2 regions of the Thiomonas sp. OC7 genome follow, and region 2 is predicted to be linked to the other one. Evidence: predicted binding sites of a transcription regulator. Region 2 holds the regulator's gene; the other holds the start of a gene.
The links. The regulator LexA, encoded in region 2, represses DNA repair genes until DNA is damaged. The targets are predictions, from matches to a motif close to ACTGTATNNNNATACAGT.

Region 1: recA (recombinase RecA) is a predicted target of LexA. The motif match lies at 6,990-7,007, and genes of this name have one in related genera.

The regions. Positions count from the first base shown of each region.
Region 1 covers NZ_LR131953.1:1,025,631-1,040,949, reverse strand. Annotated here, with positions in the region: gene BIO17B3_RS04965 (phosphoribosylaminoimidazolesuccinocarboxamide synthase) at 1-15, opposite strand, end outside; gene BIO17B3_RS04960 (DJ-1/PfpI family protein) at 134-715, shown strand; gene trxA (thioredoxin) at 780-1,676, opposite strand; gene purE (5-(carboxyamino)imidazole ribonucleotide mutase) at 1,847-2,335, shown strand; gene BIO17B3_RS04945 (5-(carboxyamino)imidazole ribonucleotide synthase) at 2,332-3,501, shown strand; gene BIO17B3_RS04940 (L-threonylcarbamoyladenylate synthase) at 3,512-4,633, shown strand; gene BIO17B3_RS04935 (SGNH/GDSL hydrolase family protein) at 4,833-6,146, shown strand; gene BIO17B3_RS04930 (OmpW family protein) at 6,183-6,914, shown strand; gene recA (recombinase RecA) at 7,054-8,115, shown strand; gene recX (recombination regulator RecX) at 8,126-8,590, shown strand; gene BIO17B3_RS04915 (DUF2889 domain-containing protein) at 8,652-9,353, shown strand; gene sucC (ADP-forming succinate--CoA ligase subunit beta) at 9,350-10,513, shown strand; gene sucD (succinate--CoA ligase subunit alpha) at 10,542-11,438, shown strand; gene BIO17B3_RS04900 (TerC family protein) at 11,536-12,246, shown strand; gene BIO17B3_RS04895 (Stp1/IreP family PP2C-type Ser/Thr phosphatase) at 12,243-13,025, shown strand; gene BIO17B3_RS04890 (FHA domain-containing protein) at 13,080-13,751, shown strand; gene BIO17B3_RS04885 (IS1634 family transposase) at 13,935-15,319, shown strand, end outside.
Region 2 covers NZ_LR131953.1:384,939-400,257, reverse strand. Annotated here, with positions in the region: gene BIO17B3_RS01915 (methyl-accepting chemotaxis protein) at 1-772, opposite strand, end outside; gene BIO17B3_RS01910 (chemotaxis protein CheA) at 804-3,044, opposite strand; gene BIO17B3_RS01905 (STAS domain-containing protein) at 3,041-3,382, opposite strand; gene BIO17B3_RS01900 (response regulator) at 3,403-3,771, opposite strand; gene BIO17B3_RS01895 (methyl-accepting chemotaxis protein) at 3,819-4,493, opposite strand; gene BIO17B3_RS01890 (response regulator transcription factor) at 4,878-5,255, opposite strand; gene BIO17B3_RS01885 (response regulator transcription factor) at 5,396-6,031, opposite strand; gene BIO17B3_RS01880 (histidine kinase) at 6,045-7,145, opposite strand; gene miaA (tRNA (adenosine(37)-N6)-dimethylallyltransferase MiaA) at 7,193-8,122, opposite strand; gene mutL (DNA mismatch repair endonuclease MutL) at 8,127-9,968, opposite strand; gene BIO17B3_RS01865 (DedA family protein) at 10,203-10,847, shown strand; gene lexA (transcriptional repressor LexA) at 10,899-11,618, opposite strand; gene BIO17B3_RS01855 (asparaginase) at 11,818-12,780, shown strand; gene BIO17B3_RS01850 (BPSS1780 family membrane protein) at 13,039-13,827, opposite strand; gene BIO17B3_RS01845 (homoserine kinase) at 13,906-14,847, opposite strand; gene BIO17B3_RS01840 (hypothetical protein) at 14,922-15,269, opposite strand; gene polA (DNA polymerase I) at 15,304-15,319, shown strand, end outside.

The sequences.
Region 1 (15,319 bases), 640 kb from region 2:
CAGGGCAGAGGTCATGGGCGGGCTTTCGTGAGGAATGGAGCGATTGTAGAAATTCGCAGGGTTGAGTTTTTCACCCGCCGCGTTTCACAATAGGCGGGCCGCATGTGCGGCCTACTCTCGATGGAGACTCGATATGGCTGCAAAACGCATTCTGTTGTTGGCGGGTGATTACGCCGAAGACTACGAAACCATGGTGCCGTTCCAGACCCTGCTGGCCGTGGGCCACACGGTGCACGCGGTCTGCCCCGACAAGAAGGCGGGCGATCAGGTGAAAACCGCGATTCACGACTTCGAGGGCGCGCAGACCTATTCCGAAAAGCCCGGCCACAACTTCACCCTCAACGCCACTTTCGCCGAAGTGAAGGCCGAGGACTACGACGCGCTGGTCATCCCCGGCGGACGCGCCCCCGAGTACCTGCGGCTCAACCCCAAGGTGCTCGATCTGGTGCGGCATTTTTTCAGCGCCGACAAGCCGGTGGCGGCGGTATGCCACGGCGCGCAGATTCTGGCGGCGGCGGGCGTGCTGCAAGGTCGCAAGTGCTCGGCCTATCCGGCCTGCGGCCCGGAAGTGCGTGAGGCCGGCGGCGACTATGCCGATATTCCAGTCGATCAGGCGGTGACGCAGGGCAATCTGGTGACCGCCCCGGCCTGGCCCGCGCATCCGGCGTGGATGGGACAGTTTCTCAAGCTGCTGGGGACGCAGATCACGCTGTAACGCGTGTGCAAACGCCATGAAAAACGCCGACTTCTAGTCGGCGTTTTTGTGGGCGGCCAGGAGTTCAGCTCAGTACCGTCATGCTCAGGCGGCGGCGGTAGCTCTCCACCGTGGGATCGGTGACCGGGGGCTGGCCGGGCGCGGGCTTGGGGGCATCTGCAGGCGTCATCAGCTCCAGAATGTTGACAAAGGTCTTGCGCGCGCGGTCTTCGCTCCAGCTTTTGTCGCGCATGAGAATGTCGAGCAGTTCGTCCAGCGCCGCGGTCCACTGCTGCGCGGCCATGTGTTGCTGCGCCAGGGCGTAGCGGGCGTCGAAGTCGCGCTTGTTGGCGGCGATGCTGGCCTGCAGCGCGGCAACAGGGGGCAGGCCGGGCGCGGCCTGCGCGGCGGAAAGCCAGTCGGCCAGCGCCTGGATGCGGGCGTCGGCCAGCGCCTTGCCGGCAATGGGCTCGAACGCCAACTTGGCGTCGGCGGTGCGGCCGTCCTTCAGCAGCAGTTCGACATACGCCTTGCGCGCGTTGTCGTTGGCCGGATTGGTGGCCAAGTCTTGCTGCAGCTTTTCCAGCGGCGGCAGCGCAGGTGCAGACTCGGCTTTGGCATCGCTCGGTTCGGCCTCGTCCGTCTGCTCCGGCGCGGTGTCGGGAACGTGCTTGTCGAGAAATTCGCGGATCTGGCCTTCGGGCAGAGCGCCGACGAAACCGTCCACCGGCTGGCCGTCTTTGAGCAGCATGACCATGGGGATGCTGCGCACGCCGAACGCAGCGGCCAGTTCCTGCTCTTCTTCGGTGTTGATTTTCACCAGCTTGAAACGGCCTTCGTAAGCCACTTCCAGCTTTTCGAGAATGGGGCCAAGCGCGCGGCAGGGGCCGCACCACGGGGCCCACAGATCGACCAACACCGGGACGGTATGGGAGGCTTCGACGACTTCGGTTTCAAAATTGGCAACGGTGGCATCAATCATGTTCGACTCCTGAATGAGCAGGGCAAATGGGGGCGGTCGGCGCCATACCAAGGGGTGTATGCAGGCGCACGATCTGCGTTTGGATGGAGCATAGCGGGGCGCGATTTCAAGGGCTTGATCCACTGCTTCTTAAAATCACTCGTTTACAGGCGTTGCACAGGAGAGAGCAGATGGCCGCAATCGGCGTGGTGATGGGGTCGCAAAGCGACTGGGAGGTGATGCGCCATGCGGCGGACATCCTCGTCCGCTTCGGGGTGGCGCACGACTGCCAGGTGGTCTCGGCCCACCGCATGCCCGACGATCTGTTTGCCTATGCCGACAGTGCGCAGCAGCGCGGCCTGCGCGCCATCATCGCCGGTGCGGGCGGCGCGGCGCATCTGCCGGGCATGCTCGCGGCCAAGACCACGGTGCCGGTGCTCGGCGTGCCGGTGCCGAGCAAGTATTTGCGCGGCGAAGATTCGCTGCTATCGATTGTGCAGATGCCCAAGGGTGTGCCGGTGGCCACTTTTGCCATCGGCGAGGCCGGGGCGGCGAATGCCGCGCTGTTTGCCGTGGCGATGCTGGCGGCGCATGACGCGGGCCTGCGCGATCAGCTCGACGCCTTCCGCGCGGAGCAAACCGCCGCAGCGCGGGCCATGCATGTGGGTAGCCCGGCATGAGCAAGTCTGCCGCATTCATTCCCCCCGGCGCCACGCTGGGCGTGCTCGGCGGCGGGCAGTTGGGCCGCATGTTTACCCAGGCGGCGCAGAGCGCGGGCTATGGCGTGGCCGTGCTCGAAGCCGACGAAGCCGCGCCGGCAGCGCAGGTCACCGGCATCCATTTGGCAGCCCGCTATGACGACCCGTTGGCGCTCGACCAACTCGCCCGTGACTGCGCTGCGGTGACGGTGGAGTTCGAGAATATTCCGGCGTACTCGATGCAGTGGCTGGAGTCGCGCGTGCCGCTGGCGCCCGCGCCGCAGGCCGTGGCTGTGTGCCAGGACCGGGCGCAGGAAAAGGCCTTGTTTGCGCGGCTTGGCGTGCCTTGCGCGCCGCACGCGGTGCTGACCGCGAGCGGCGGCCTTGGTGCGGTGAGCACTGAGCTGTTTCCCGGCATTCTCAAAACATCCCGGCTGGGCTACGACGGCAAAGGGCAGATCGCGGTGCAAACAGCCACCGACCTGCCTACGGCATGGACTGCCTTGGGCGGTGTGGACTGCGTGCTGGAGAAAAAGCTCGATCTGGCCTATGAACTGTCGGTGGTGATGGCACGCGGCCGCGACGGTTGCTCCGTGCTGTACGAGCCGCAGCAAAACCTGCACCGCGACGGCATTCTGTTCGCCAGCTTTTCGCCCGGCGCGCCCATCACCCCCGACATCGCCGAGGCCGCGCAGAACGCCGCAGCCACCGTAGCGGAGGGGCTGGACTATGTCGGCGTGCTCTGCGTGGAATTTTTCGTGCTGCGCGATGGTCGCCTGCTGGCCAACGAAATCGCGCCGCGCCCGCACAACTCCGGCCACCACACCATCGACTCCTGCACCGTGTCGCAGTTCGAACTGCAGTGGCGCACCCTGGTGAACGCGCCGTTGCTAGTGCCCAGGCAGCACAGCGCCACCGTCATGCTCAACCTGCTGGGCGATCTCTGGTTCGACGCCACCGGCCAGCAGCGCGAGCCCGACTGGGCCACCGTGCTGGCGCAACCCGGCGCGCACCTTCATCTCTACGGCAAGCACGCGCCGCGCAAGGGCCGCAAGATGGGCCACCTCACCTGCACGGCGGCCACCCCTGCCGAAGCGCGCCAAACCGCGCTGCACGCCTGCACCGTTCTCGGTCTGGAGCCGTTCTGAGGTGAGCGAGGTGAACACCGACGCCCAAGTGCGTCCGCGCGAGATCATTGAGGCCGTGCGGCGTCTGGAGGCGGGCGAACTGGTCGGCCTGCCGACTGAAACCGTTTACGGCCTGGCCGCCGACGCCGAGAACGCGCAGGCCGTCGCCAAAATATATGCCGCGAAAGGGCGGCCTGCCGACCACCCCGTGATCGTGCATATCCACCGCGCCGCCGACCTGGGGCATTGGGCGTCCGATGTGCCTGAACCCGCGCGCAAGCTTGCCGCCGCCTTCTGGCCCGGGCCGCTCACCTTGATCCTGCCGCGCAAACCCGGCGTGGCCGACGCCTGCGCCGGTGGACAGAACACCATCGGCCTGCGCTGCCCCTCCCATCCCGTCGCCCAGGCCGTGCTGGCGATTTTCAAAGGTGGGCAGGGCGGGCTGGCGGCGCCTTCGGCCAACCGTTTTGGCCGCATCAGCCCTACCACGGCGGCGCATGTGCATGCAGAACTCGGTGACGACCTGCTGGTGCTCGACGGCGGCGCCTGCGCCGTGGGCATCGAGAGCACCATCGTCGATTGCACCGTGCAACCCCCGCGCATCCTGCGCCCGGGGCAGTTGCAGGCGGCTGACATCGCGCAAACCCTGGGCGTGGCCGAGGCCGACTTGCTGCGCTCGGCAGACTCTGCCCCGCGTGTGGCGGGTGTGCTGCCGGCGCATTACGCCCCGCGCACACCGCTGCAGTGGTGTTCACGCGAGCAAATCAATGCACGCTGGGAGATAGACGCAGACGCAGACGCAGACGCAGACGCAGACGCAGACGCAGACGCAGACGCAGACGCAGACGCAGACGCAGACGCAGACGCAGACGCAGACGCAGACGCAGACGCAGACGCAGACGCAGACGCGGGCGCGGGCGCGAGGCGGCGCATCGGTGTGCTGGCATTCCCGCCGCAGCCACATGCACCCCATCCCTCATGGGTCACGCTGCCAGCCGATCCGGCTGCCTATGCGCAACAGCTTTACGCTGTTTTACGCAAACTGGATGCGGCAGGGCTCGAGGAGATTTGCGTTGAAGTCTTGCCGCCATCACCTGTCTGGCTGGCGCTGCGCGACCGGCTGACGCGCGCAGTGCATGGCTCGGGTCGCTGACGTCCTGCAAGAGCGGGTGGTTCGCCACAAAAGGCGAACATGTATCCTTTTGTTGCAAATCGGCAAACCTGTGGCAAATGCGCAGTACCACTCTTGCGACGCCATTTTCCTTCGGCTACGCTAAAGCGAACGGTCGTTCTTTTTTTGACCCGCCCGCCTGCAGGCCAGCAGGCATACAACAATGTTTGAGGAGATGTTCATGCGGAATCGTGTCTGGATTGCGCTGGCCCTGGCCAGTGCCTTGGGCTTGGCAGGTTGCGGCGGTGGCGGAAATCCTTCTGCTCCGACGCTGGCAACAGTGGCCAGTGTGAATGCGGCCAGCACGGCGCCGACATCGCCGCCGAGTGGCGGGTTCAAGGCTGTAGTGTCATTCGGAGATAGTCTCTCTGATGTTGGAACCTATACCTTGGCGGCATACAGCACTTACGCAAATCCAGCGTCACCTTTATACGACGCTAGTATTCCGGCATGGAATCCTCCTGCTGCTTATGCCGGAGGCGGCCAATTCACTGTCAACGGACTTGCAACAGGAAATTGGGTGAGTGATCTCGCAACTTCTCTGGGTTTGCCAATCACCCCTAATGTGATCGGTTATGCAGGTCAGTATTTTAATCCATCGAATCCGAAGACACCTAGTGCTACGCCTATTTACTGCCCGTTCACGGCGCAGACAAACTGCTATGGGTTTGCGCAAGGCGGTTCAATGATCAGTACTCCTGCGGGGATTGGAAACAGTACTGGAGCGCTGACATATCCGTTAACTCAGCAGGTGCAAAATTATCTGACTCAATTTGGAGCTTTCAACAGCAATCAGTTGATCACCGTGCTTGCGGGCAACAATGATATTTTCACGGCGCTCTCGAATGTGAGCACGCAGGTCACAGCAGCGGTGACTCAAGCGGCCACACAAGCAGCGCAGGCGGGGACACCACTGACAGCTGATCAACTGGCTACAGTGAAATCGCAGGCGACCTCGCAAGCCGCTGCAGTTGCTCAGGCTACGGTTGCCGCTGCGGCCGACCAGCTTGCGGGGCAGGTTCAGTTGATGCTGAAGAATAATGCCAAGTACGTTCTTGTTTACACATTGCCAGATTCGTCGTTGACGCCTTTTGGTCAATCACTTTCTGGCGGCACCACATGTGATAACACCGACATCCATACACCTTGTTATCTGCTCTCCAACTTAGTCCAGGTTTTTAATCAGCGCTTGTTGAACGATCTTCAAGGTCAGCCCGTAAAAATGATGGACGGTTTCGGATTGTTGAACAAAGAAATTGCCACCCCTGGTCAATTTGGTTTGACGAATGTTGCAGCTCCGGTTTGTGATATTAATGGCCCGGTGCTTTCGAAACTTGGAAATTCATCGCTATTCTGCAATACTAGCACGCTGGTGAGCGGGCTTGATCCGAATACGTCTCTTTTTGCCGATGCGGTTCATCCCACACCCGCTGGCTACAAAATTATTGCCAGTACGACCCTGCAGTCGATGAAGAGTTTTGGTTGGACACAATAAACACCGCAGCACTCATATCACTATTGAGGAGAACTCATGATGCGTCAATCGCGATTCAATGTTTTGCGCGGTGCTTTGATGGCTGCGGGGCTGATGGCCGGGGCGGTGTTTGCACCGGCCGCCATGGCTGACGATGCCGGGCCGCAAAACACCGTGTTTGTTGGACTGGCTTATTTGCAGAACCATTCCAAATCGGCCAACCTGAGCGGGTACAACACGCCACCCAATCTCAATCTGGATGTGGGCGATGCCACCACGCTGGGGCTGGTGTATGTGCGCGACCTGCCGGGGCCGTTCAGCTTCGAACTGGTGCTGGGCTACCCGCCGCGGGTACGCACCGATGCCGCGGGATCGGGCTGGGGCGCGCTGCGGGGGGCGGGCGTGACGGATGTGGATGTCTACTCTCCGACGGCATTCATCAACTATCACTTCTTCGGCGACTATGCCAAGTGGGATCCCTTTGTCGGCGTGGGTCTGAACTACACCAAGTTCACCAATACCAAGGCCTTGCCGCCGCTGACGGGTGCGCAAGGCCCGACAAAGATCAACCTCTCGGATTCCTGGGGGGCGGCGGCGCACGTCGGCCTGATCTACCGCTTCAATTCCAAGTGGTCGGTGGTGGGTACCGTGGCCGTTGCAGACGTGCAGAGCAATCTGACTTCCACGTCCTATTCACCCGTCAACCCTTCGGTCATCACCTCGCAGGCGAAGACGCATATCAACTTCCATCCCATCATCTACACCCTGGCGGTGGGCTATAGTTTTTAAAAGCTTGCTCACGCTGCAAGTTGTGGAAAGAGGGGGCTTCGGCCCTCTTTTTTTGGGCGCCGCAAGCAGAAAAAATCTGTCTTTATATACAGCTGTGCTACATTGAGGCGCAGTGCTATTCAGACTTGAGGACCATGCCATGGAACAGGGAAAATCCGCAGTGAATCCAGAAAAAGCCAAGGCGCTTGCCGCAGCGCTGTCGCAGATCGAAAAGCAGTTCGGCAAGGGCACCATCATGCGCATGGATGATGGCGAGGCGCAGCGCGACATTCAGGTGGTGTCCACCGGCTCGCTGGGCCTGGACATCGCCCTGGGCGTAGGCGGCTTGCCGCGCGGCCGGGTGGTAGAAATCTACGGGCCAGAGTCCTCGGGCAAGACCACGCTCACCCTGCAGGTCATTGCCGAAATGCAGAAGCTCGGCGGCACTTGCGCCTTCATCGATGCCGAGCATGCGCTCGACGTGCAATACGCCTCCAAACTCGGAGTGCAACTACCTGATTTGCTGATTTCTCAGCCCGATACCGGCGAGCAGGCGCTTGAAATCGTCGACGCGCTGGTGCGCTCCGGCTCGGTGGACATGATCGTGATCGACTCGGTGGCTGCGCTCACGCCCAAGGCCGAAATCGAGGGCGAGATGGGCGATTCGCTGCCGGGTCTGCAGGCCCGGCTGATGAGCCAGGCGCTACGCAAGCTCACCGCCAACATCAAGCGCACCAACTGCCTGGTCATTTTCATCAACCAGATCCGCATGAAAATCGGCGTGATGTTCGGCAATCCCGAAACGACGACCGGCGGCAACGCGCTCAAGTTCTACTCCTCTGTGCGCCTGGACATCCGCCGCATCGGCGCCATCAAGAAGGGCGAAGAAGTCGTCGGCTCTGAAACCCGCGTCAAGGTGGTGAAGAACAAGGTGGCGCCGCCGTTCAAACAGGCGGAGTTCGACATCCTCTATGGCGAAGGTATTTCGCGCGAAGGCGAAATCGTTGACCTGGGGGTGCTGGCCAAACTGGTGGAGAAGTCCGGCTCCTGGTATGCCTACAACGGCGAGAAAATCGGCCAGGGCAAGGACAACGCGCGCGAATTTCTCAAGTCAAATCCCGACATCGCCCGCGAGATCGAGAACAAGGTCCGCGCCAGCCTCGGCGTGCCTGAGGCCAATGCGCTGATGACGGCCGATATGTCCGAGGAAGAGCAAGACTGAGTCCGTTGCCATGAGTTTGCCTCGCGCCCAGCCTTCTTTGCGTGCGCGGGCCGTGCGCTATCTCTCGCAACGGGAGCACAGCCCGTTGGAACTGCGGCGCAAGCTGCTGCGCTATTGCGAGGCGCCCGAAGAGATCGATGCCCTGCTCGCCAGTCTGGAGCAGGCGGGTTTGCTCAGCAGTGAGCGTTTTGCCCAGTCGCTCATTCATCGGCGACAGCAGCGTTGCGGCAATTTGCGCATCGCACAAGAACTCGACGCTCACGGCCTATCGTCCGATACTACGGCAAATCTGCGTCAGTCCCTGAAAGACAGCGAACTGACTCGCGCCCATGCCGCTTGGGCGCGAAAATTCCAGGCGCTTCCGCAAGACGCTGCCGAGCGGGCCAAACAGGCTCGGTTTTTGACTCAACGTGGCTTCAGCGGGGACGCCGTCCGCGCGGTTTTGCGCGGCGAGGGCACGGAAGACGTCGACTGACTTGCTGCGCCGCAGCAGGCTGCTACACTGATTCTTGCGCTTCATCAAAAATTGATCCACCATGCGCGACACTCCTGCCGCCCCGTCTTCGCCCAATCGCCGTCTGGTTCACCGCCGCAGTCTCAGTATCGAGGTCTATGCGCGAGAGGATGGCTTGTGGGATCTGCAGGCCGAATTGCGGGACGTGAAAACGCGCGATCTCACCCTGTCCGAACGCACCCGACCGGCGGGCATTCCGGTGCATGACATGTTGCTCATCGTCACCATCGACGACGCGCTCGACATCGTCGATGCCCGCTCGCACACTCTGTTCAGCCCTTACGACACCTGCGGCGATCACGATGACGCCTACCGGCGGCTGATCGGCCTCAATCTGCTGCGCGGATTTCGTTTCGCTGTGCGCGAGCGCCTGGGGGGCGTGCTGGGCTGCACCCACCTCACCGAATTGACGCAAGTGCTGCCAACCGCAGCCATTCAAGGGCTGGCCGGGTTGACGACGATTACCTTGCCGGAGCCTCAAGAAGGCGCAGGGCCGCCCCAAGCTTTCTTGATCCCCTCGGGGGGCGGGTCGGCGAGCCGACCCAGGGGGCGTTTAGACACGGAGCGTGCCGCCAGTATGCCTTTTCAGCTCAACCGCTGCCACGCCCTGCGGCTGGACAGCCCAGCAGTCGCCGAGTTTTATCCCCGTTGGGCGCAACAAACTGCGCCACAACGCACCGAAGGCACAATGCCTGCACCACAAGTCGAGGACGAGACGCCATGAAAATTCATGAATATCAGGCCAAGCAACTATTGAGAGAACACGGTGTGCCGGTACCAAACGGCAAGCCCGCGTTTTCCGTCGATGAGGCCATCGCCGCAGCGCAGGAGTTGGGCGGCCCGGTCTGGGTGGTGAAGGCGCAGATTCACGCTGGCGGGCGGGGCAAGGGCGGCGGTGTCAAGCTGGCGCGAACGCTGGACGAAGTCCGGCAACTATCCCTGCAAATCCTGGGCATGCAGCTCGTCACCCATCAAACCGGGCCTGCGGGGCAGAAAGTGCGACGGCTGCTGATCGAGGAGGGCGCCGATATCCAAAAAGAGTATTACGTCGCCGTGCTTACCGACCGTGCCACGCAAAAAGTGGTGGTCATGGCGTCGAGCGAAGGCGGCATGGATATCGAGGAAGTGGCCGCCAAGACGCCGGAGAAAATTCTCAAGGTGTTTGTCGATCCGCTGGTTGGCTTGCAGGACGCGCAAGGTCTGGAACTGGTCGCGGGCATCGGTATTCCCGCCGCGTCGCAGCCGCAGGCTGTTGCCGTGCTCAAGCAGCTCTACCAGTGCTATATGGACACCGACGCCTCGCTGGTGGAAATCAACCCGCTGATTCTCGAAGGCAACGGCCAGATCAAGGCGCTCGATGCCAAGTTCAACATCGACGACAACGCCCTGTTCCGCCACCCCGAAATCGAGGCGCTGCGCGATCTCGATGAGGAAGACCCGGCCGAGGTGCAGGCGCACAAATTCGACCTCGCCTACATCCAGCTTGACGGCAATATCGGCTGCCTGGTCAACGGCGCCGGGCTGGCGATGGCGACGATGGACACCATCAAGCTGTTCGGCGGCTCGCCCGCCAACTTTCTCGATGTGGGCGGCGGCGCCACCACTGAAAAGGTGACCGAGGCGTTCAAGATCATGCTGCACAACCCCCATGTCAAGGCGATTCTGGTCAACATCTTCGGCGGCATCATGCGCTGCGACACCATTGCCGAGGGCGTCATTGCCGCCTCGCGCACGGTGGGCCTGAGCGTGCCCCTGGTGGTGCGCATGAAGGGCACCAACGAAGAGATCGGGCGCAAGATGCTGGCCGACTCCGGCCTGCCCATCATCAGCGCCAACACCATGGGCGAGGCGGCGCAAGCCGCCGTTCACGCCGCGCAGGCCTGAGCCGCACCCCACAGAACAAGAGGACAACATGGCTATCCTGATCAATCAAGACATCAAGGTCATCACCCAGGGCATCACCGGCAAAACAGGGCAGTTTCATACCCGCATGTGCCGCGACTATGCCAATGGCAAGAACTGCTTTGTCGCTGGCGTCAACCCTAAAAAGGCCGGCGAAGATTTCGAGGGCATTCCCATTTACGGCACCGTGGCCGACGCCAAGGCAGCCACGGGCGCCACGGTTTCCGTCATCTATGTGCCCCCGGCAGGCGCGGCTGCCGCCATCTGGGAGGCGGTGGAGGCCGATCTCGATCTGGCGATCTGCATCACCGAGGGCATTCCCGTGAAGGACATGCTGCTGGTGCGCAACCGCATGAAGGCCAAGGAGGCGGCCGGTGGCAAGAAGACCCTGTTGCTCGGGCCGAACTGTCCCGGCCTGATTACGCCCGATGAAATCAAGATCGGCATCATGCCCGGACACATTCACCGCAAGGGTCGCATCGGCATCGTCTCGCGCTCGGGCACGCTCACTTACGAGGCGGTGGCGCAGGTCACCGAACTCGGGCTGGGCCAGAGCAGCGCGGTGGGCATCGGTGGCGACCCGATCAACGGTCTCAAGCACATCGACATCATGCGGGCGTTCAACGACGACCCCGATACCGATGCCGTCATCATGATCGGCGAGATCGGCGGCTCTGACGAAGCCGAAGCCGCGCGCTGGTGCAAAGCCCACATGAAAAAGCCGGTGGTCGGCTTCATCGCGGGCGTCACCGCGCCCCCGGGCAAGCGCATGGGCCATGCCGGGGCACTGATCTCCGGCGGGGCCGACACGGCCGATGCCAAGCTCGCCATCATGGAGGAATGTGGCTTTACCGTGACGCGCAATCCGTCTGAAATGGGCAAACTTCTCAAGCAAGTCCTGCGCTGATCCATGCGAACGCCGGGGCTGCCCCCGGTTACAAACGGTATGATGCAAGACAAGTCCCGATGGGACTGCATCGATACCTCCTGGGGCAGCCATCGGCATGGAACACTATCTCACCGTCGAGTTCTTGACGGCCATCGGTCAGATCGTTCTGATCGACATTCTTCTGGGCGGAGACAACGCCGTGGTCATTGCATTGGCCACGCGCAAGCTCCCGCCGCATCAACGCAAGCTCGGCATTCTGTGGGGTACCGCGGGCGCCATCGTGCTGCGTGTGGTGTTGATTTTTTTCGCGCTGACCCTGCTCAAGCTGCCTTTGCTCAAGATTGTCGGTGCGTTGCTGCTGTTTTGGATCGGCATCAAGCTGCTCGCTCCGCAAGAGGAAGAGGGGCACGGCGATGTGCAGGCGGCGGACAAGCTGTGGGCTGCGGTCAAGACCGTGATCATCGCCGACTTCGTGATGAGCCTGGACAACGTGATCGCCATTGCCGGAGCCGCGCAAAACGCCGGGGAGCAGCACAGCATGCTGCTGGTGGTGTTTGGTCTGCTGCTGAGCGTGCCCATCATCGTCTGGGGCAGCCAGTTGGTCATCCGCCTGATGCAGCGCTTTCCGGTGGTGATCACCCTCGGGGCCATGCTGCTGGGCTGGATTGCCGGTGGCCTGCTGGTCACCGATCCCGCAGTGGAGCACTGGGTTGAAGCGCTGCCCTGGGCGGCCTACGCAGAAAAAATTGCCGGGCTGATCGGCGCCATCGTGGTGTGGGCCGTGGCAAAGCTGATTTATCGCCGCCCCTCGGCATCTGCGGCATGAGCACCATCATGGCCAAAACGCCCAGTTCCAGCCCCGCCCTGCAGTATGAAATGATCAGCCTCACCCATACGGGGCGGGTGCGCGAGCACAACGAAGACGCGGTGGCGTTCGATGCCCTGGCGCAGGTTGCCGTGCTGGCCGATGGCATGGGGGGCTACGCTGCTGGAGAGGTAGCCAGCGGCATGGCGACGGCGCAGATTTGCGCGCGCATTGCCCGCCTGAAGGCCGAATATCCGAAGGTGACCGCGCTCGATCTGTCCACCGAACTTCGTTTTGCGGTGCGCCATGTGAACGCCGAGATTCTGCGGGCCGCGCGCAGCAATGCGCAGTATGCCGGGATGGGCGCCACGCTGGTTGCCGTGGCGTTTACTGGAAATGTGGCGGTGATCGCCCATGCAGGGGATTCTCGCGCTTATCTGCTGCGGCAGAATCAACTGCGCCTGCTCACGCACGACCACTCGGCCCTGCAGGAGCAGATCGACATGGGGCTGATTCTGCCCGAGGACGCGGAAACGATAGGCGGCAAAAATCTGGTGACGCGGGCGCTAGGCGTGGATGCCCGACTCGACCCGGATGTCGCAATGCATCCCATGATGACGGGGGATTTGTTGCTTCTGTGTTCGGATGGCTTGAACGATATGTTGACAGATGCCAAAATTGAAAACATATTGCGGCAATATGCTGAACATCCTGCGGCGGCTGCGCGCCAGCTGGTGGATGACGCTAATGTGGCTGGTGGGCGCGACAATGTTTCCGTCATTCTGGTGACTGTGCGCTGACTCAGCCGATGCGTTTTTCTATTCTGATCTGACTCATTAAACGGACTTCAAATCGTGGCCAAACTCGTGATTACCCTGGATGGCAAAGTTTTGAAAGAGGTCGTGCTCAGCAAAGACCGCACGACGCTCGGGCGTCGTCCGTACAACGATGTGGTCATCGACAACCTGGCGGTCAGCGGTGAGCACGCCGTGTTACTGCGCGATAGCGGAACGGATGCCGAGAGCTACACCATTCAAGACCTAGGCAGCACCAACGGCACCTATCTGAACGGCGCGCCCATCAAGTCCAGCCCCTTCCGCGAAGGCGACACGGTCGATATCGGCAAGTACAGCCTGCGGCTGTTGTCCGATACGCGGCAGACCACCTTCGGCCCGTCACGTTTTGGCGCCACTACCGGGTTTGGCAATTCCCGTTTCGGTAATTCGGGTTTTTCGGATTCGCGCACCCGGGCGGGAGATGCCGAGCGCAGCTACAAGATCAGGGTGCTCAGCGGGGATGCGGCGGGGCGGGAAATTCTGCTCAGCAAGGAGCAGACCACCTTCGGCCAGCGCGGCACCTTGGTGGTCAGCGTGATGCACAAACCGCGCGGCTACGAACTGGTGCAGGTCGAAGGCGAAAAGCGGGCGCAGGTCAATGGCGTCTCGCTCGGCCTCATGCCGGTGGTGCTGCGCTCCGGCGATGTGATCAACCTCACCGGCATTCAGTTGCAGTTTCTGCAGGTCTGAGCGCCCCCTGGGCCGGAGCCCCGGAGTTCGACAGCTTGAGCCAAAAATTGACTGAAAACGCCTACCCTGGGTTTGACAGAACAAGGGGTTAGCGCTGTTTTTCGCAAAGTGCCTGTGGTGGCACGTTTTTCCACATGGTGAGGCCGCTTGCCATTTGTGAATGGCTTGATATATTGTGGCGGCATGTTCATCAAAGTCACCACCTCCGGCGGCCGCCGCTACATCCAGCTCGTCGAGTCTTATCGGGATGAGAGCGGACGGGTGAAGAAACGCACGGTGGCCACCCTGGGGCGCGCCGACCAAGCCGGCGGCCAGCTTGAGAGCGTGATCCGCGGCCTGCAACGACTTCGGGGCGACACGCCCCCAGACGCCGGGGCGGTGGCGACCGTGGCCGACGTGAGGTTTGAGTCCAGCCGCGCCCTGGGCGATGTGTGGGTGCTGACTGAGCTTTGGGACGAACTGGGGTTCGGTGAACTGCGGCGGGTTTTTGGTCGAACGCGCAGCCGCATCGACGTCGAGGCGCTGGTGCGCCTGATGGTGCTCAACCGCCTGTGCGATCCGACGTCCAAGCTCGGGGTGCTGCGCTGGCTGCAGACGGTGGCGCTGCCGCGCTTTGCGCCCAAGGCCGTGACCCACCAGCAGTTGCTGCGGGCGATGGACGCGCTGGTCGCGCACCAGGACCGCGTGCAAGCGGCGTTGGCCGGGTTGCTGCGCCCGCTGATCGACCAGGACCTGTCCGTGGTGTTCTACGACATGACCACCATCGGCGTGGAGGGCGAGACCGAGTTGGCCGGCGACCTGCGCCAGTTCGGCATGTCCAAGGACGGGGGGATTCGTCGCCAGTTCATGCTCGGGGTGGTGCAGACGGCCGAGGGACTGCCGCTGACGCATCGGGTCTGGGAAGGGAACACGGCCGAGGCACCCACGCTCAGCGCCGTGGTCCAGGAGGTTCTGGCGCTGTACCCGGTCAAGCGCGTGGTGCTGGTGGCCGATCGCGGGCTGCTCAGCCTGGACAATCTGGAGTGGCTGCGCGAGCAACGCGTGGGCGGCACCGAGCAGCCCCTGGAGTTCATCCTGGCCGTGCCGGGGCGGCGTTATGCGGAGTTCGCGGAGATTCTGGAGCCGATCCACGCGCAGCGCTGCGCAACGGCCAACCGCGAGGTCCTCGGCGAGACCCGCTGGCAGGACATGCGCCTGGTCTGGGCCCACGATCCACGCCGCGCCCAGGAACAAACCGCAGCGCGCCGCCAGCATATCGAAGAGCTCACGCAGGAGGCCCAGCGGCGCGCTGGCAAGCTCGATGCGCAAGAAGGCGGCACCGCCTTCAGAGGCCGGCGCTTGAGCGACTCCGGTGCCAAGGCCTGGTTGTTCCGCTCGGTCTCCGAGGCGCACCTGGGTTCGATCATCAAGGTCGATCTGCAATCGGACCTGTTCACCTACGCTATCGACGACAAGGCGCTGGCCCGTGCCGAGCTCAACGACGGCAAGCTGCTGTTGGTGACCAATGTGCCCGAGTTGTCGGCGCTCGAGGTGCTGCGGCGCTACAAGAGCCTGGCCGACATCGAGCG
Region 2 (15,319 bases):
AAGTCAGCCGCCCGACCATCTCCCCCAAAGCCGTGAGCAACTGCCCGGTTTCATCCTTCGAGGTGGAAGCCACCCGCACCGACAGATCGCCTTCGGCGACACGCTGCGTCACAGAAACGGCTTCGGCCAGGGGGCGGGTGATGGAGCGGGTGATGAGCCAGGCAGCGGCGATGGCCAGCAGCAGAGCAAGCACCGCCAGGCCGATGCTGGCATTGCGGGCAGCGACGAAATCGGCCTCGCTCTGGGCGTAAAGCGCATCGGTCTGACCCCGCAACATCGTCTCGATCGCCGCGGTTTCCTGGCGAACCTCGCGTGACACGATCAAGCCGGATTTGAGGTAATCGGCCGCAGCGGTGCCGAAGTTGCTTCGCTGCATTTCAGGAATCGCGGTCTGTTGCGCCGAACGTCCTTTGGCGATGATGGCGCGCAGGTTGTCGAGCCGGGTTTGCAGCTGCGGGGTGGGTTGAAGAGACTCCAAAGTCTTGAAAGCGGCGTCCGTATTCACACGTTGTTCAGCGATAAGGGCACGATCGGCATCACTGAACTGCTGCGACAGCAGGCTGCGCAGCATGATGCGTGTGGTGTTCTGGCTGCTGTTGGCAATGATGGTGACGGCTCGCTCCTTGGCGAGACGGTTTTGCACCACGAGCTGCAGATGGCTCTGAATGCGAGAGGCTTCGTACAGCCCGAACGCCGCGTTGGCGAGCAGAAGAACGATGAGCAGGCCGAAGGCGAGGCTGAGGCGTGTACCGATGCGAAGGTTGTTGAACATGGAAGGCTCAGTGTGCGGACGTTGAAGGGGTTCAGTTGCTCAGTACCGGGGCCTGGCGGCCCTGCGCGCTGCGGCTGGCGCGGCTGATCAGGGGGGCGGCGTCGAGAATGAGCGCCACTTCGCCGTTGCCCAGAATGGTCGAGCCGCTGATGCCTTGCAGGTGGGCGAACAGCGCGCCCAGCGGTTTGATGACGGTCTGATATTCGCCAAGCAGGGCATCGACGACGATGCCCGCGCGCTGCCCGCCGATTTGCGCGACCACCACATTGCTGCGGGTGTTCGGCGAGTCAGCGGCGGAGTCGGTCAGGCCGAGCTGTTCGCGCAGATGCAATAGGGGCAACACTTCGCCGCGCAGGTTGATATAGCCCTGCTGCGACTGGGTGGGCGCAAACTCCATGCACTCGATCACCGCGTCGAGCGGCAGCACGAAGGTGCGCCCGGCGGCTTGCACCAGAAAGCCGTCGATGATGGCGAGCGTCAAGGGCAGGCGCAGGTGCATCTGTGTGCCCACACCGGCGCTGCTCTGGATGTCGATGCTGCCGCGAATGGCTTCGATATTGCGTTTGACCACGTCCATGCCCACGCCACGGCCGGACAGGTCGGTGACGGCGTCGGCGGTGGAGAAGCCGGGCTCGAAAATCAGCGCCCACACCTCGGCGTCGGGCAGGGCGGCGGCGGCCTCAGTCGAAATCAGCCCGCGCTCGACGGCTTTGGCAAGAATGCGCTCGCGGTTCAGCCCGCCGCCGTCGTCTGAAACCGTGATGAGAATGCTGCCCGAGTCGTGACGGGCGGCGAGTTTGAGGGTGCCTTGGGCGGGTTTGCCGCGGGCGCTGCGCACTTCGGGCGACTCGATGCCGTGATCGATCGAGTTGCGCACCAGGTGCATCAGCGGATCGGCGATGCGCTCGACCAGGGTTTTATCCATCTCGGTGTCGGCGCCTTCGATGACCAGGGCGATGTCTTTGCCCAGCTCACGCGATACGTCGCGCACCACGCGCTGAAAGCGCGCGAAGGTTTCGCCGATCTCGACCATGCGCAGCTTGAGCGCCCGCTCGCGGATGTCTTCGACCAGCCGGGTGATCTGCGCGGCGGCTTCGATCTGGCTGGCGTTCTGCGCGTGCAGCGCATTGCCGGCGCTGGCAATCACCAGTTCGCCCACGAGGTTGATGAGGGCGTCGAGCTTGTCGGCGGCCACGCGCAGCATCTGGTTGTCGCGGCTGCGTTTATCTTTGATCTGCTTCTGTTTGTCGAGCGCGGCTTGCACGATGGGCTGGTGCGTGGCGCCTTCGCGCACCAGAATTTCGCCCAAGGGGGCGGCCGGTGCGCCGGTGGCCTGCGCGTCGTGTTGCGCGTTGAGCGCGTCGCTCAATTCTTTCTGTGTCAGCGTGCCGATCTGTACCAGAATGTCGCCCAGCCGCAGGTCGTCTTCGGGCAGGCTGCGAATGAGCTGCACATAGTCGGCAATGCGGCTGTGCGCGGGCAGGATGCGGATGGTGCTGTCTTCCTGCACGAACTCGAACACGGCGGCGATTTCTTCCTTGCTGGCCTCGCTCTTGAAGTTGATCTCGAAACCGAGATAGCTGGTCTCGGCGTCCATCGCGTCGAGCGGGGGTAGGGCGTCGGTCAGGGTGACGAGACCGACGATTTCGCCCAGCCCGCGCAGATAGCGGATGAAGGCCAACGGGTCCATGCCGTTGCGCAGACTGTCGGCGCCGAAGCGCAGCGATAGGTGCCACGATGGCGTCAGCGCCGATCCGTGCGCGACCACGGTGACGGGAGCGGCTTCTTCCGAGGCGGGGCCTCGTGCGATGGGGCTTTGCTTGGCCACGACCAGCGCACCGCCTGCGGGCTGCTGAGCGGCCTGCAGCCGGGTGACCAGCGCCTGTTCTTCCGGGGTGTCGGCGATGCAGGCACCTTGGCTGTCGATCTGGTCGATCAGTTGCGCGAGGTGATCGCGCCCTTGCAGCAACAGCGCGACGAGTTCGCTGCTGACGGCGAGTTTGCCTGCGCGCATCTGGTCGAGCACGCTCTCCAGATGGTGGGTGAAACGCACGATGCCGTCGAGGCCGAACAGCCCGGCCGAGCCTTTGATGGTGTGGGCCGCGCGAAAAAGGGCGTTGATGTGCTCGCCATCCAAGGCCTCATCATTGACGTCATCCGCGCCGCCTTGGGGTTCGAGCTCCATCAGCCCGCGTTCCATGCCTTCGAGCAGCTCTTGCGCTTCGACGATGAAGGAGCGCATGGCCTGCTGCATTTGTTGTTCGAAGCTCATGCGTGCTCCTTGGGGGCTGTGGTGTGGCCGAACTCGACCACCGGGTCGCCGAAGTAGGCGAGCAGGCCGCAGAGTTCGAGGGCGTCGATGACGGCGGGGCTGTGCCCGCTGAGCTTGAGGCTGTGCTCCAGATTGCTGGCCTGCTGCTTGGCGGCCAGCAGAATCTGCACGCCAGAGGCGTCGATCTCGTCGACCGCGGCCAATTGCAGTTCGACCAGGGGATGCTGGGCGATCAGTTCGGCCAGCTGGATGCGCACCTCGGCGGCGGCATAGATGTCGAGCGCGCCTTGCAGCGTCACGCTGCAAGCCGGGCCGGCTTGATGGGGGATGATGTCCACAGCGTCTCCTCTGGCGGGGTTCAGGGTGCGATGAGTTTGGAGACCGCAGCCAGCATCTGCGCCGGCTGGAAGGGCTTGACCACCCAGGCACGGGCGCCTGCGGCCTGGCCTTGCGCCTTCATGTCGTCCTGGCTTTCGGTGGTGAGCATGATGATGGGCGTGAACTTGTAGTCGGCCTTCTGCTTGATCTCTTTCACCAGGGTGATGCCGTCCATATTGGGCATGTTCACGTCGCTAATGATGAGGTGGATCTTGCGGCCATCGAGCTTGGTCAGCGCGTCCACGCCGTCAACGGCTTCAATGACTTCGTAGCCCGCGCTGGCAAGGGCGATGTTGACCACCTGACGCAGTGAGGCGGAGTCGTCGACGATGAGAATGGTTTTGGCCATGGCAATGTACTTTTGAAAGAGGGGATCGAAACAAGGGTTTGCTGGAGTCAGAAAAAGGTGATGTCGCCGCCGTCTTGCGCGTCCACCGTGGACTGTCCGTCGTGGTTGAGGCGCTGCTCCTGCGTGGTGTAGCCGCCCGCGATGCGCTGCATGAAGGCGGAGGCGTCGAGCGCGGCTTCAGGGTTGCTGGCGCGGCGCGACTGATAGCTCTGCAGTTCGACCACCAGGGCGTCGAGACTGTCGCGGCTGTGGGTGAGAATCTGGCTGACCCGGTCCTGGAACTGCAATGACACCAGCACGTCGCCGATCTCTTCGCGGATACCGCTGCTTTCGCGTTGCAGCAGGTCGGACGAATCGGACAGCCCCGTGGCCACATCGCGCAGGCGGGCGAGCACCTGATCGATGGACGATTCGGATTGGGTGAGGAACTGCTGCTCCTCGATTTGCGACTGCCCGGCCGAGCGGGTGAGCGTCTGGATGGCGCCGGTGATGATCTTCACCTGCTCGCCCATCTTGCGCCCGGTATCGCGCGATTGCGCCGAGAGCTTGCGCACTTCGTCGGCCACCACCGCGAAGCCGCGGCCGTTTTCGCCAGCCCGCGCGGCTTCGATGGCCGCATTGAGCGCGAGCAGATTGGTCTTGGCCGCCAGCGCCGCCACTTCAGTCGCCATCTTCTCCAGCGCCTCGGTGTAGCGCGACATGCCCAACACTTCGCTGACCATGGCGGCGCGCTTGTCCAGCGCGGTGCGCAACTGCTCGAGCACGGCGCCGAGTTCGCCTTCGCTGCGGCGGAATACCGCCACCACGCCTTCGCCGCCATCCATGCCCGCGGCGGCATGCTGCGACGCCTTCACAGCGTTTTCCAGGCGGTTGTGCAGGCTGGAGAAGCGCTGGCTCAAGGCCAGAATGGCGGTCTCCATCTGTGCGCGTCCGGCGTCGATCTGTTGGCCGAGCACGGGTAAGGCCTGTGCGCAGAGGGCGTCGATCTGCTGCGCGGCATCGCTGTGCTGCAGGGCGGGAGGGGAGGTCGTGGCGTCTTGGGTCATGGCGGAGTCAACGCGGGTTATGGGAGGTAGTGTTGCCGGGAGGTTGGGTTGCAGGGAAGTTCAATGGGGCTGCGCGGCCAGTAGGCGCACCAGGGTTTCGAGCCGATCGATGTCGGAACTCTTGTCGAAGAAATAATCGGCGCCTCCATCGAGGCTGCGGGCGCGGTGCTGCGAGTTGGCGTGCTGGGTGAACATCGCCACGCAGATATCGCCCCGGCTGGACTTGATGCGCTGCAAGACTTGCAGCCCGCTCTCACCCGGCATTTCGATATCGAGCACGATGAAGCGCACCGCGCCTGCGGTGTCTTGCTCCAACAGCTCCATCGCCTGCTGCCCGCAATCGGCCTGCAGCACGGCTTGCACCCCATCAATGCCGCAGAGCAGGCCGGCCAGGCGCTCGCGCACCATTGCAGAATCGTCGACCACCATCAGTTGCATGACTCAGCTTTCAGAGAATTCAGGATGTATGGGGACATTGTTGGCCTGCGGTCGCGCGGCGAACATCGGCCGCCAGCGGTTTGAAGACTGAGACAAGGGCGCGTTGATTTGTAGGAAATTTCTGACCCGCGTGGATCTGTTCATGCCAATTCATGGTCGAGGACGTAGCGCACCAGATCGGCGTCGCGCTCGAGGTGCATCTTTTGCATCAGGCGGGTTTTGTGAGTGCTGACGGTTTTGACGCTCAAGTGCAGTTCCCGCGCCACTTCGCCCACGGTGCGCCCGGCACCGATGCGCAGCAGCACCTGCAGTTCGCGGTCGCTCAGGGTTTGATGCGCGGGGGCGTCGGCGGCGGCGCCCTCTTGAAAGTGATGCGCCAACTGCTCGGCGACGGTGGCGGTGAGGTAGCGCTTGCCCTGGGTGGCCGCGCGGATGGCGTCGAGCAGCACATCGGGCGCGCTGTCTTTGGTGAGATAGCCGGCCGCGCCGCCGCGCAGGGCGCGCAGGGCGAACAAATGCTCGGCATGCATGCTGAGCATGAGCACGGGCAGGCGGGGGTGCGTGGCCTTGATGCGTTTGAGCAGATCGAGGCCGTCGCCGCCGGGCAGAGACACGTCTAGCAGCACCACCTGCCAGGCGGCATCGCGCAGGGCGTCGAGCGCTGCGGCGGTGTCGCCGCACCAGTGCGGCTGCAGCCCCTCGGCTTCGAGCATGCGAACGAGCCCGGCGCCCACAAGGGCGTGGTCGTCAACGATGAGCACGCGGGCGGCGTCCATTTGCGGCCTCGCTTCAGGCGGAGATCGGTTTGCCGGAAGTCGGCGCGTCGGCAGGTGTGCCGCGTTCGATGCAGGGCACGCGCACGCGCAGGGTGGTGCCGTGGTTGGGCACGCTGGCGCAATCGAGCGTGCCGCCGAGCAGATGGGCGCGCTCGCGCATGCCGCGCAAACCAAAGGATTTTTCGCTGGTCTGCGTGGCCGGGGTGAAACCCAGCCCGTCATCGACGATGTCGAGCGCGATCAGCCCGGGTGTGCGGGCCAGGGCGAGGCGAACGGATTTGACCTGCGCGTGACGGGCGATATTGGTGAAGGCTTCCTGCGCGATGCGGAAGATCTGGATGGCGGTGAGGTCGTCCAGCTCACCGGCGCCCTCGATCTGGTGCGAAACGGGAATGCCGTAGCGCTGGCTGAACTCCTCGGCCAGCCAGAGCAGCCCGTCGCTCAGCCCGAGATCGAGCACGGCGGGCCGGAGCTGGGCTGCCACGCGACGGCCGGCGGCGGTGGCGGCATCCACCAGCTGGGTCATGCTGTTGAGCTGCGCGTCGTCGGGCCCGAGGCGCCGGCGCAGCAGGCTGATGTCCATTTTCAGCGCGGTGAGCAACTGGCCGAGTTCGTCGTGCATGTCGCGGGCGAGGCGGGCACGTTCCTGCTCGCGTGCGCGCTCCATGTGCGCGGCCATGTCGCGCAAATCGGACTCGCGGCGGCGGGCATGGCTGATGTTGATCATGATGCCGTTCCACTGCACTTGGGTGGCATCGAGCCGCTTCACTGCGGCGCGGATGTTGATCCACTTGATCTCGCCCTCGGTGAGGATGCGGCCCTCCCAGTTCCACGGTTCGCCGTGCAGCGCGCTGGCTTGCAGCGAGGCGTGGAAATCGGCCTGATCGGCGGCATGAATTCGCCCGACAAAGGCCGTGCTCGAACGCAGCAGCGCCTGCGCGTTCAGGCCGCAGACCATTTGCGCCGATTCACTGGCCTGGGTGAACTGCAACTGCCCGGCGCGCTGGCTGAGCTGGAACACCAGACCGAAGCCAGAGAGCGGATGCGCGGCCCAGGGCGTATCGTCCGAAGACAGATCTTGAACGGGTGGAGGAGGGCTTTGGAACGGGGGCACGGAGGGCAGCCAGGAGTGGAATTTACATTCCACTTAACGGCGCGCCCTCAGAAAACTTGAATTCTCAGCGGATCGAGACAGTCGTAAATCTGCCGCTGGGGCATGGAGCGCAGCCAGGTGAGCTGGCGTTTGGCGAGCTGGCGGGTGGCGGCGATGGCCTGCTCGCGGAACTGCTCGGCGCTGATGTCGCCGTCCAGATAATGCCAGGCCTGGCGGTAGCCCACGGCGCGGATCGAGGGCAGCGCGGGGCTGAGGTCGCCGCGCTGGCGCAGTGCGCGCACTTCGTCAAGAAACCCGGCGGCCAGCATCTGCTCGAAGCGTTGGGCGATGCGCGCGTGCAGCACGCTGCGATCAGAAGGTTCCAGCGAGAGGATGCGCAGGGGCAGGTGGCCGTCATCCGCGCGCCCGGCAGCCAGATGCGCCGATAGAGGCCGACCGCTGAGTTGCCACACTTCCAGCGCGCGCTGGATGCGCTGGGCGTCGCCCGGAGCAAGGCGGGCGGCGGTGAGCGGATCGACTGCGGCTAGCCGGGCGTGCAGCGCGGGCCAGCCGAGCCGGGCGGCCTCGGCGTCGAGTTCGGCGCGCACGGCAGGGTCGGCCTGCGGCAGTTCGGACAGGCCGGATTGCAGCGCCTTGAGGTAGAGCAGGGTGCCGCCGACGATCAGGGGCTGGGCACCGCGCTGGCGGATTTCCTGGATAAGCCGGCGCGCGTCCGCAGCGAATTGCGCCGCGCTGTAGCTTTGCGACGGGTCGAGGATGTCGAGCAAGTGGTGCACGGCCTGGACGCGCTCCTCAAGACCGGGCTTGGCGGTGCCGATATCCATGCCGCGATAGACCAGCGCCGAGTCCATGCTGATGAGTTCTACGGTTTCGCCGCGCTGCCGGGCTTGCTGGACGAGTTGCAGGGCCGCGGCGGTCTTGCCGCTGGCGGTCGGGCCCACGAGGCAGAGAACAGGCTGTGGGGTTTGTTGAGTCACGGCTTCAGCGCCCGCGCAGGAACAGGGCGTCGAGGTCGGCCAGGCCGATCTGCCGCCAGGTGGGGCGGCCGTGGTTGCACTGGTCGGCGCGTTCGGTGCGCTCCATATCGCGCAGCAGGCCGTTCATTTCTGCGAGCGTGAGCTGTCGGTTGGCGCGCACCGCGCCGTGGCAGGCCAAGCTGGAGAGCAGGGCGTTGCGCCGCTCCTGAAGGCGGCTGCTGGTGCCTTGCGAAATGAGATCGGCCAGCAAACCGCGAGCCAGACGAATGGGATCGGCATGCGCCAGCAGCGTGGGCGTGGCGCGCACCACCAGGCTGCTGGGGCCGGCCCGGTCGAGCTCGACGCCGAGTGACCGTAGGGCATCGGCATGATCTTCCGCCGCGCCCATTTCGGCATCGCTCGCGGCGAATGCGGCCGGGATCAGCAAGGGTTGCACCGCCACCGGCGCATCGGCCTGTTCCGCAGCTTTTAGCCGTTCGTACACGATGCGCTCGTGCGCGGCGTGCATGTCCACGATCACCAGTCCGTGGCGGTTCTGCGCCAGGATGTAAATGCCCAGAAGCTGCGCTAGGGCGAAGCCGAGGGGAAAGTCGTCAGGCTGCGCGGCGGCCAGGTCGGTGGCTTGCGCATAGGGGCGCGGCGCGGCGCTGTCCTGTGCCTGCAAGGGCGGTGCGTCCGCCGTTGCCAAGGGGGCATAAGCGCGCGAGAGCGCATCCCAGGGAATCGGGCTAGGGCTCGGCCTCGCCACGCCGAAGGCAAACGCGGCAGTCGTGGGCAGAGCGGAAGGCGGCTGTTCCCACGCGGCGGGCGGTGCGGAGGGATGCGAAGCAGACGCCTCACCGCCCGCCCGGGCCAGCACCTGCTCGACGGCATGGCGCACGGCCTGATGCACGGCGGAGCTGTCGCGGAACCGGACTTCCGACTTGGCCGGGTGCACATTCACATCGACCAGCTCAGACGGCAGATCGAGCAGCAGGGCGTACTGCGGCTGCAAGGCGCCGTGCAGCACGTCGGCGTATGCGGCGCGCACGCCGTGGGCCACGGTGCGGTCGCGCACCCAGCGGTTGTTGACAATGATGTGCTGCACATCGGCACGGGCGCGCGCCGCCGTGGGCTTGCAGATCAGCCCGCGTACGGCGAGCGGGCCGATCTGGGTGGAGACGGGCAGGGCGTGCGCGCTGAAGGCCTCTCCCAGCACGGCGGCGAGACGGTCGAGCCCGTGCGGCGAAGGGTCGCGCTCGAATTGCAGCTTGAGTTGCCCGTCATGCCAAAGCCGCAGGGCGATCTGGGGATGGGCGATGGCGGTGCGCTTGAACACGTCGGCGCACCAAGCATATTCCGTCTGCGGCGACTTGAGAAATTTGCGGCGCGCCGGCAGGTTGAAAAACAACTGCCGCAAGGTCACTCGCGTGCCCTGTTGCGCCGCTGTGGGTTGCACCGCGGAGACCTGACCTGCGCTGGCGTGAATGCGCGCCCCATCGGCCCCGGCGCGGCGGCTGATGATCTCGATTTCGGCCACGGCAGCCATGGCCGCGAGCGCCTCGCCGCGGAAGCCGAGATGTGCGGCGTGGTGCAATTCGTCGAGATCGGCGATCTTGCTGGTAGCGTGGCGCAGCAGTGCCAGGGGCAACTCTTCGGCCGGAATGCCGCAACCATCATCTTCGACCTGCACGCTGCCCAGCCCGCCCTGTTCGAGGCGCACGGTGAGGGCGCTGGCGCCCGAATCGATGGCGTTGTCGAGCAGTTCGCGCAGGGCCGAAGCCGGGCGTTCGATAACTTCGCCGGCGGCAATCTGGCTGATGAGCACGTCCGGCAGCGGACGAATCGGGCGTTGGGGTTGCAGCAAGGCAGGGATACGGAAAGGGTGGCGAGGCCGCAGCGTGGCGGCGGCCGTCCCCTCGTTGAGGGGCTTGGAGACGGGGTCAACGAGAGAAGAAACGACAAGTTTGCTCAGTATACTTTTCAGGCTGTGCGTAGGCCCATAGCGCTCGGTGGCGCTCAGCCCCGGCTCAGTTTTCTGGCGCAGCATCTGCGTCTTCGGCCTTTCAAAGGCTCTCTTCCGGCTTTCAGCCCAAACCGCATGGATCCCCACGCTCTCATCGACCTCATTCTGCACTTCGACGTGCATCTGGCGCAGTTCATCGCGGCGTACGGCCCCTGGGTGTACGGGCTGCTCTTCGGCATCGTGTTCGTCGAAACCGGGCTGGTGATCATGCCGTTTCTGCCAGGCGACTCGATGTTGTTCGTGGTGGGCGCGTTTGCGGCCACCGGCGCGCTCAGCCTGCCGGGGGTGATCGCCGTGCTCTGGCTTGGCGCCGTGCTGGGCGATAGCCTGAATTACCAGATCGGCAAGGCCATCGGCCATAAGGTTTTTTCGTGGCCGGACTCACGCTGGTTCAACCGCCGCGCCTTTGAAAAGGCGCACGCCTTTTACGAAAAATATGGCGGCATCACCATCGTGGCCGCGCGGTTCATGCCCTTCATTCGGACCTTCGCCCCGTTTGTGGCGGGCGTGGCCGAGATGTCGTATGGCAAGTTTCTGGCCTACAACATGCTTGGCGCCACACTCTGGACGGGGCTGCTGGTCATGGCGGGTTATCTGTTCGGCAACATTCCGTGGATCAAACACAATTTGGGTGTCATGACCATTGCCATCATCGTGCTGTCGCTGCTACCTGCGGTGTGGGGTTGGTGGAAATCACGTCGGCAGGTATCGGCGGTCTGAAGCGGCGGTCTGACGCAAACGCCTACCTGCTGGTTGCGCGCGCTGTGAACTTCATTGCAGCGAGCCGCGCAGCAGGCCGACAGCGAGTCCTTCAATGGCGAAGGGCTGGCTGGCATCGACGCGGATGGGGGCGAACTCGGGGTTGGCCGGTAGAAGCTCGATGTGATCGGCCTGCAAGCGCAGGCGCTTGACCGTGACCTCATCGCCGATGCGTGCCACCACGATCTGTCCGCTCTGCGCGGTCTGGCTGCTTTTGACGGCCAGCATGTCGCCGTCGAGAATGCCGGCATCGCGCATGCTCATGCCGCGAACCTTGAGCAGATAGTCAGGACGCACCGAGAAGGCGCCGGGATCGACGTTGAGCGTCTGCTCGATATGCTCTTGCGCGAGGATGGGATGGCCCGCAGCGACGCGACCGACCAGCGGCAGGCAGAGCTGCTCGGCGCCAGGCAGCGCGAGCTGCAGCCCATGAGAGAGATCCGCGCGCAACCCACTCGCACGCCCCCCCAAGGCGCCGGAGGTTTTCCCCGACGTTGTCATCGACGGCGAGGCGCGCTGCGATTCGGTGATGCGAATGCCGCGCGACGCTCCGGGCGTCAGCTCGATCACGCCCTTGCGCGCGAGCGCCTGCAAATGATCTTCTGCCGCATTGGCCGAGCGGAATCCCAGCTTTGCGGCGATTTCGGCCCGGGTGGGCGGGTAGCCCAGTTCGCGCACGGAGGCGGTGATGAGGTCGAGAATTTCCTGCTGACGAGGGGTGAGTTTCGAGATGAGACGGCGCATGCGTGGGCTCCGGCAGTTGCACAATAAGTCAGTTTGATGGGCGAGACCGATGGGCAAGGCTGTTGGACGAGTTCGCCATGCGATCTATGTCATCTTTTGGCCATGAAGCCACCCTGATCAGGCTTCCAGCTTGATGATTTTCACAGCACTGTAAATCAAAACAGTCTTTCTGCAAAGAGATTCACACATGACCGATTCTTTTTCTCTCGCGGCCTTGCCGCAGATTGTGGTGTTGGGAACAGGGGGCACGATCGCGGGCGCCGCGACGGGCGACCCCAGTCTGCCGGGTTATACCGCCGGGGTTTTGGGGGTCGACGCGCTGCTACAAAGCGTGCCGGCGCTCGGCCGCCTGGCGCAAATCCACACCGAGCAGGTGGCCAATCTCGACAGCAAGGACATGACCTTCGCGGTCTGGACGCAGTTGGCCGAACGCGTGGCCTACTGGCTGGCGCAGCCGCAAATTCAGGCCTGCGTCATCACCCACGGCACCGACACGCTGGAAGAAACCGCCTACTTTCTGCGTTTGGTGCTGGATACCGACAAGCCGGTGATCCTGACTGCTGCCATGCGTCCGGCCACCGCACTGAACGCTGACGGCCCGCAGAACCTGCTCGACGCCGTGCGGGTGGCCGTGCATCCGGCAGCGCGGGTGCTGGGCGTGGTCTGTGTGCTGCACGGCGTGGTCCACGCTGCTCGCGACGTGACCAAGGCAAATACGCACGCGGTGGAAGCGTTTTCATCCGGCGAGCGCGGCCCGCTGGGTGAGGTGGATGGTGAGACCTTGCGGCTTTGGCGACAACCCGTGCCGGAGGCAGGGGCGCCGTTTCCCCCACCTGCTGCGGGGGGCTGGCCGCGGGTGGAGTTGCTTACCAATGCAGCGGGCAGCGATAGTGCGCTGGTGTGCTGTCTGATTTCGAGCACGGCGCTTCAGCCCCGATTGGGCGGACTGGTCGTGGCCGGCACCGGGGGCGGCACGGTGCACCGCGAACTCGAAGCCGCGCTGCGCTGGGCCGAACAGCAGGGCGTGCGGGTGAGGGTGGCGTCGCGCGTCGGCCCGGTACGCGGCGGCGCCGATGACGGCCTCAATGCGGTGAAGCTGCGGGTGCGGCTGCTGCTGGAACTGGCCGCTCAGAACCAAGCAGAGCGTTGAACCCAAAATGTTCTCTCGGCGGGGCCAATTGATCCCCACCGGGGGCAGAAAGCTTGGGCCGGTGGGGCGAAAGAGCGGGGGGCGATTCCTCACCCTATTCGATTCAGCCGCTTTGCAGAGAACTCAGGGTTGATCGACCAAGGTAAGGTTGCGCCGCACCGGGTTTGGATACCTATAGCGGGCGCCTTCGTGCGTGAGCGCATGAGAGACAAAATTGTGCAAAACGCTCTGTAGTCAGGTGTGCGGTTGTCACCGACATTACTGCGCAAGAGTGCTGGCCTGGGTTTCGCCGACCAGCGATTCATAGCTGGCATAGAACGACAAAATGTAGGCTAGGAAAATGGCGATGGTCACGGGCATGCTGAGCATGGCGGCCAGGGTTTCACTGGCGCCGAGCAGGCTGGCGACGAGCATGATGAGCGTGGGCAGGCTGATAAAGAGCAGCAACCATTGCACCGCATAGAGCGCAAACGCCTTGATGTTGCGCACGCACAGCACGAAGCTGAAAAACAGCGCCTTGACCGGCGGCATGGCGTGCCAGGCCACCAGCGGCGGAGCGAGCCAGAAAGCCAGCGAGACGGGGATATACGCCAGAGTGGCGGCTATGGCGCCCAGGCGCAGGCTGCCGTCGGCGATGGCGCTGGTCGGCGGTTTGTCACCGAGCAGAAGCAGACGCAGCATGGCGCCGCCGTCGAACAGGCTGCCGACTCCGAGCACCAGAATGACGGCGAGGGTGTAGAGCACGCCCAGCATCACCATGCTGCGCAGCGCCTGCGGGCCGCTGCGAAAACCGGTGAGCAGCACCGTGGGCCAAAGCGGCTGCTTTTGTGCGATCTGGCGGCTGGCTTGCATGAAGCCCAGGGTGCCGAACTGCACCACGAACAGCGGAAACACCAGGCCGACGATGGGCAGCGCCGAGACGAATCCGGTGACGACGATATAGGCCACGATCATCAACAGCGCCGCCCAGGGCTGCAGCGCCAGACGGCGAAAGCCGCTTTGCACCCAGAGCAGGCCCTCGCGGGCAGAGACGGTACGCAGTTGCATGGCGAAAGACGATGAAAGGTAAAGAGCCGAAGAAGAGAGCCCAAGAAGGGAGCCGACATGGTATCGGCAGGCCCGGGCTCAGGCTGACGCGATGCGCTGACGCAGCACGCGCTCGAAGTGGATGGGGTCGTGCGGGGTGAGCAAGTGGGCGTCGCGCGGCAGGTGATAGTCGGCCAGACGCGAGGTCCAAAAACGCAGCGCGGCCGCGCGCAGGGCGTCGGGCAGCAAGCGGTGTTCGGCATCGCTCATGGAGCGTACGGCGAGGTAGGCGTTCAGCAAGGCGTCAAAGCGGACCGCGTCAAACTCGCCTGTCTGCAGGTGAATGCACCAGTCGTTGAGCGCCACGGCCAGATCGAACAACCAGGTATCGACCCCGGCGAAGTAAAAGTCGAACACGCCGGAGAGCGTATCCCCCTCGAACAGCACGTTGTCGCGAAACAGATCGGCGTGAACCGCGCTGCGCGGCAGCGCGGCATAGGCGGGCGATGCGGCGACCTCAGTCTGGTGCGCAAGCTCAGTGCTGATGAGGGTGCGTTGATCGGCGGTGAGATAGGGCAGGATGTCGGGGATGGTGCGGGCCTGCCAGGCGAGCCCGCGCAGATTGGGTTGCGTGCCCGCATAGTCGCGTGCGGCCAGATGCATGCGTGCCAGCCAGTGCCCCACTTGCGCGCAGTGCGCCGGCTCGGGCTGCAGCTGGCTGCGGCCTTGCAGGCGCGTGACCAGCGCGGCGGGTTTGCCTTTGAGGGTGTGCAAGGTCTGACCCTGCCGGTCGGGCATGGGGTCGGGCACGGGAATGCCATGCGCGGCCAGATGGTGCATCAGCCCGAGGTAGAACGGCAACTGCTCGGCCTGCAGGCGCTCGAACAGGGTGAGCACAAATCGGCCCCGCGTGGTGCTCAGGAAGTAGTTGGTGTTTTCGATCCCGCTGGCGATGCCTTGCAGGTCGGTGCGTGTGCCCAGATCGAAGCGGGCTAGCCAGGAGTCGACCTCTGCTGCGTCGAGCGGTGTGAAAACGGCCATGAACGGGATGGGGAAAGAAAAGGCAGGCTGGAAAAGCAGGTTGAGCGAGCAGGTTGAACGGTCAGCCCGTCGGTTTATTTGAAGGTGAACACCTTCCACTGCGCCTGCCCTTCCATATGGGCCGGGTCGGTGCTGGACGAGATTGAGGGCGGCACCACGTTGTAGGCCGCGCCGCCGTGCAAAGGCTGCACCTGAATCGAAGTGGTGGCGCCGCGCACCTGCTGCTCCTGAATGCGCACCGCACGATCCTGAGTGACGTTTTCGCGCACCCGAGGTTCAGGGAATTTGGGCTTGGGCTGGGTATCTGTCAGCGGCGCCGCAGGCTTGGACTGCGCAAGGGCGCTTGGTCCCGGATACACGCCGACGAGCAGCGTGAACAGGCCAAGGGCGGAGACGGTAAGGGCGTGGCGAAACATGTTCATGCGCCGATTTTACGGCGGCATTGATAATGCGCGGATGAATTCCGACGTGC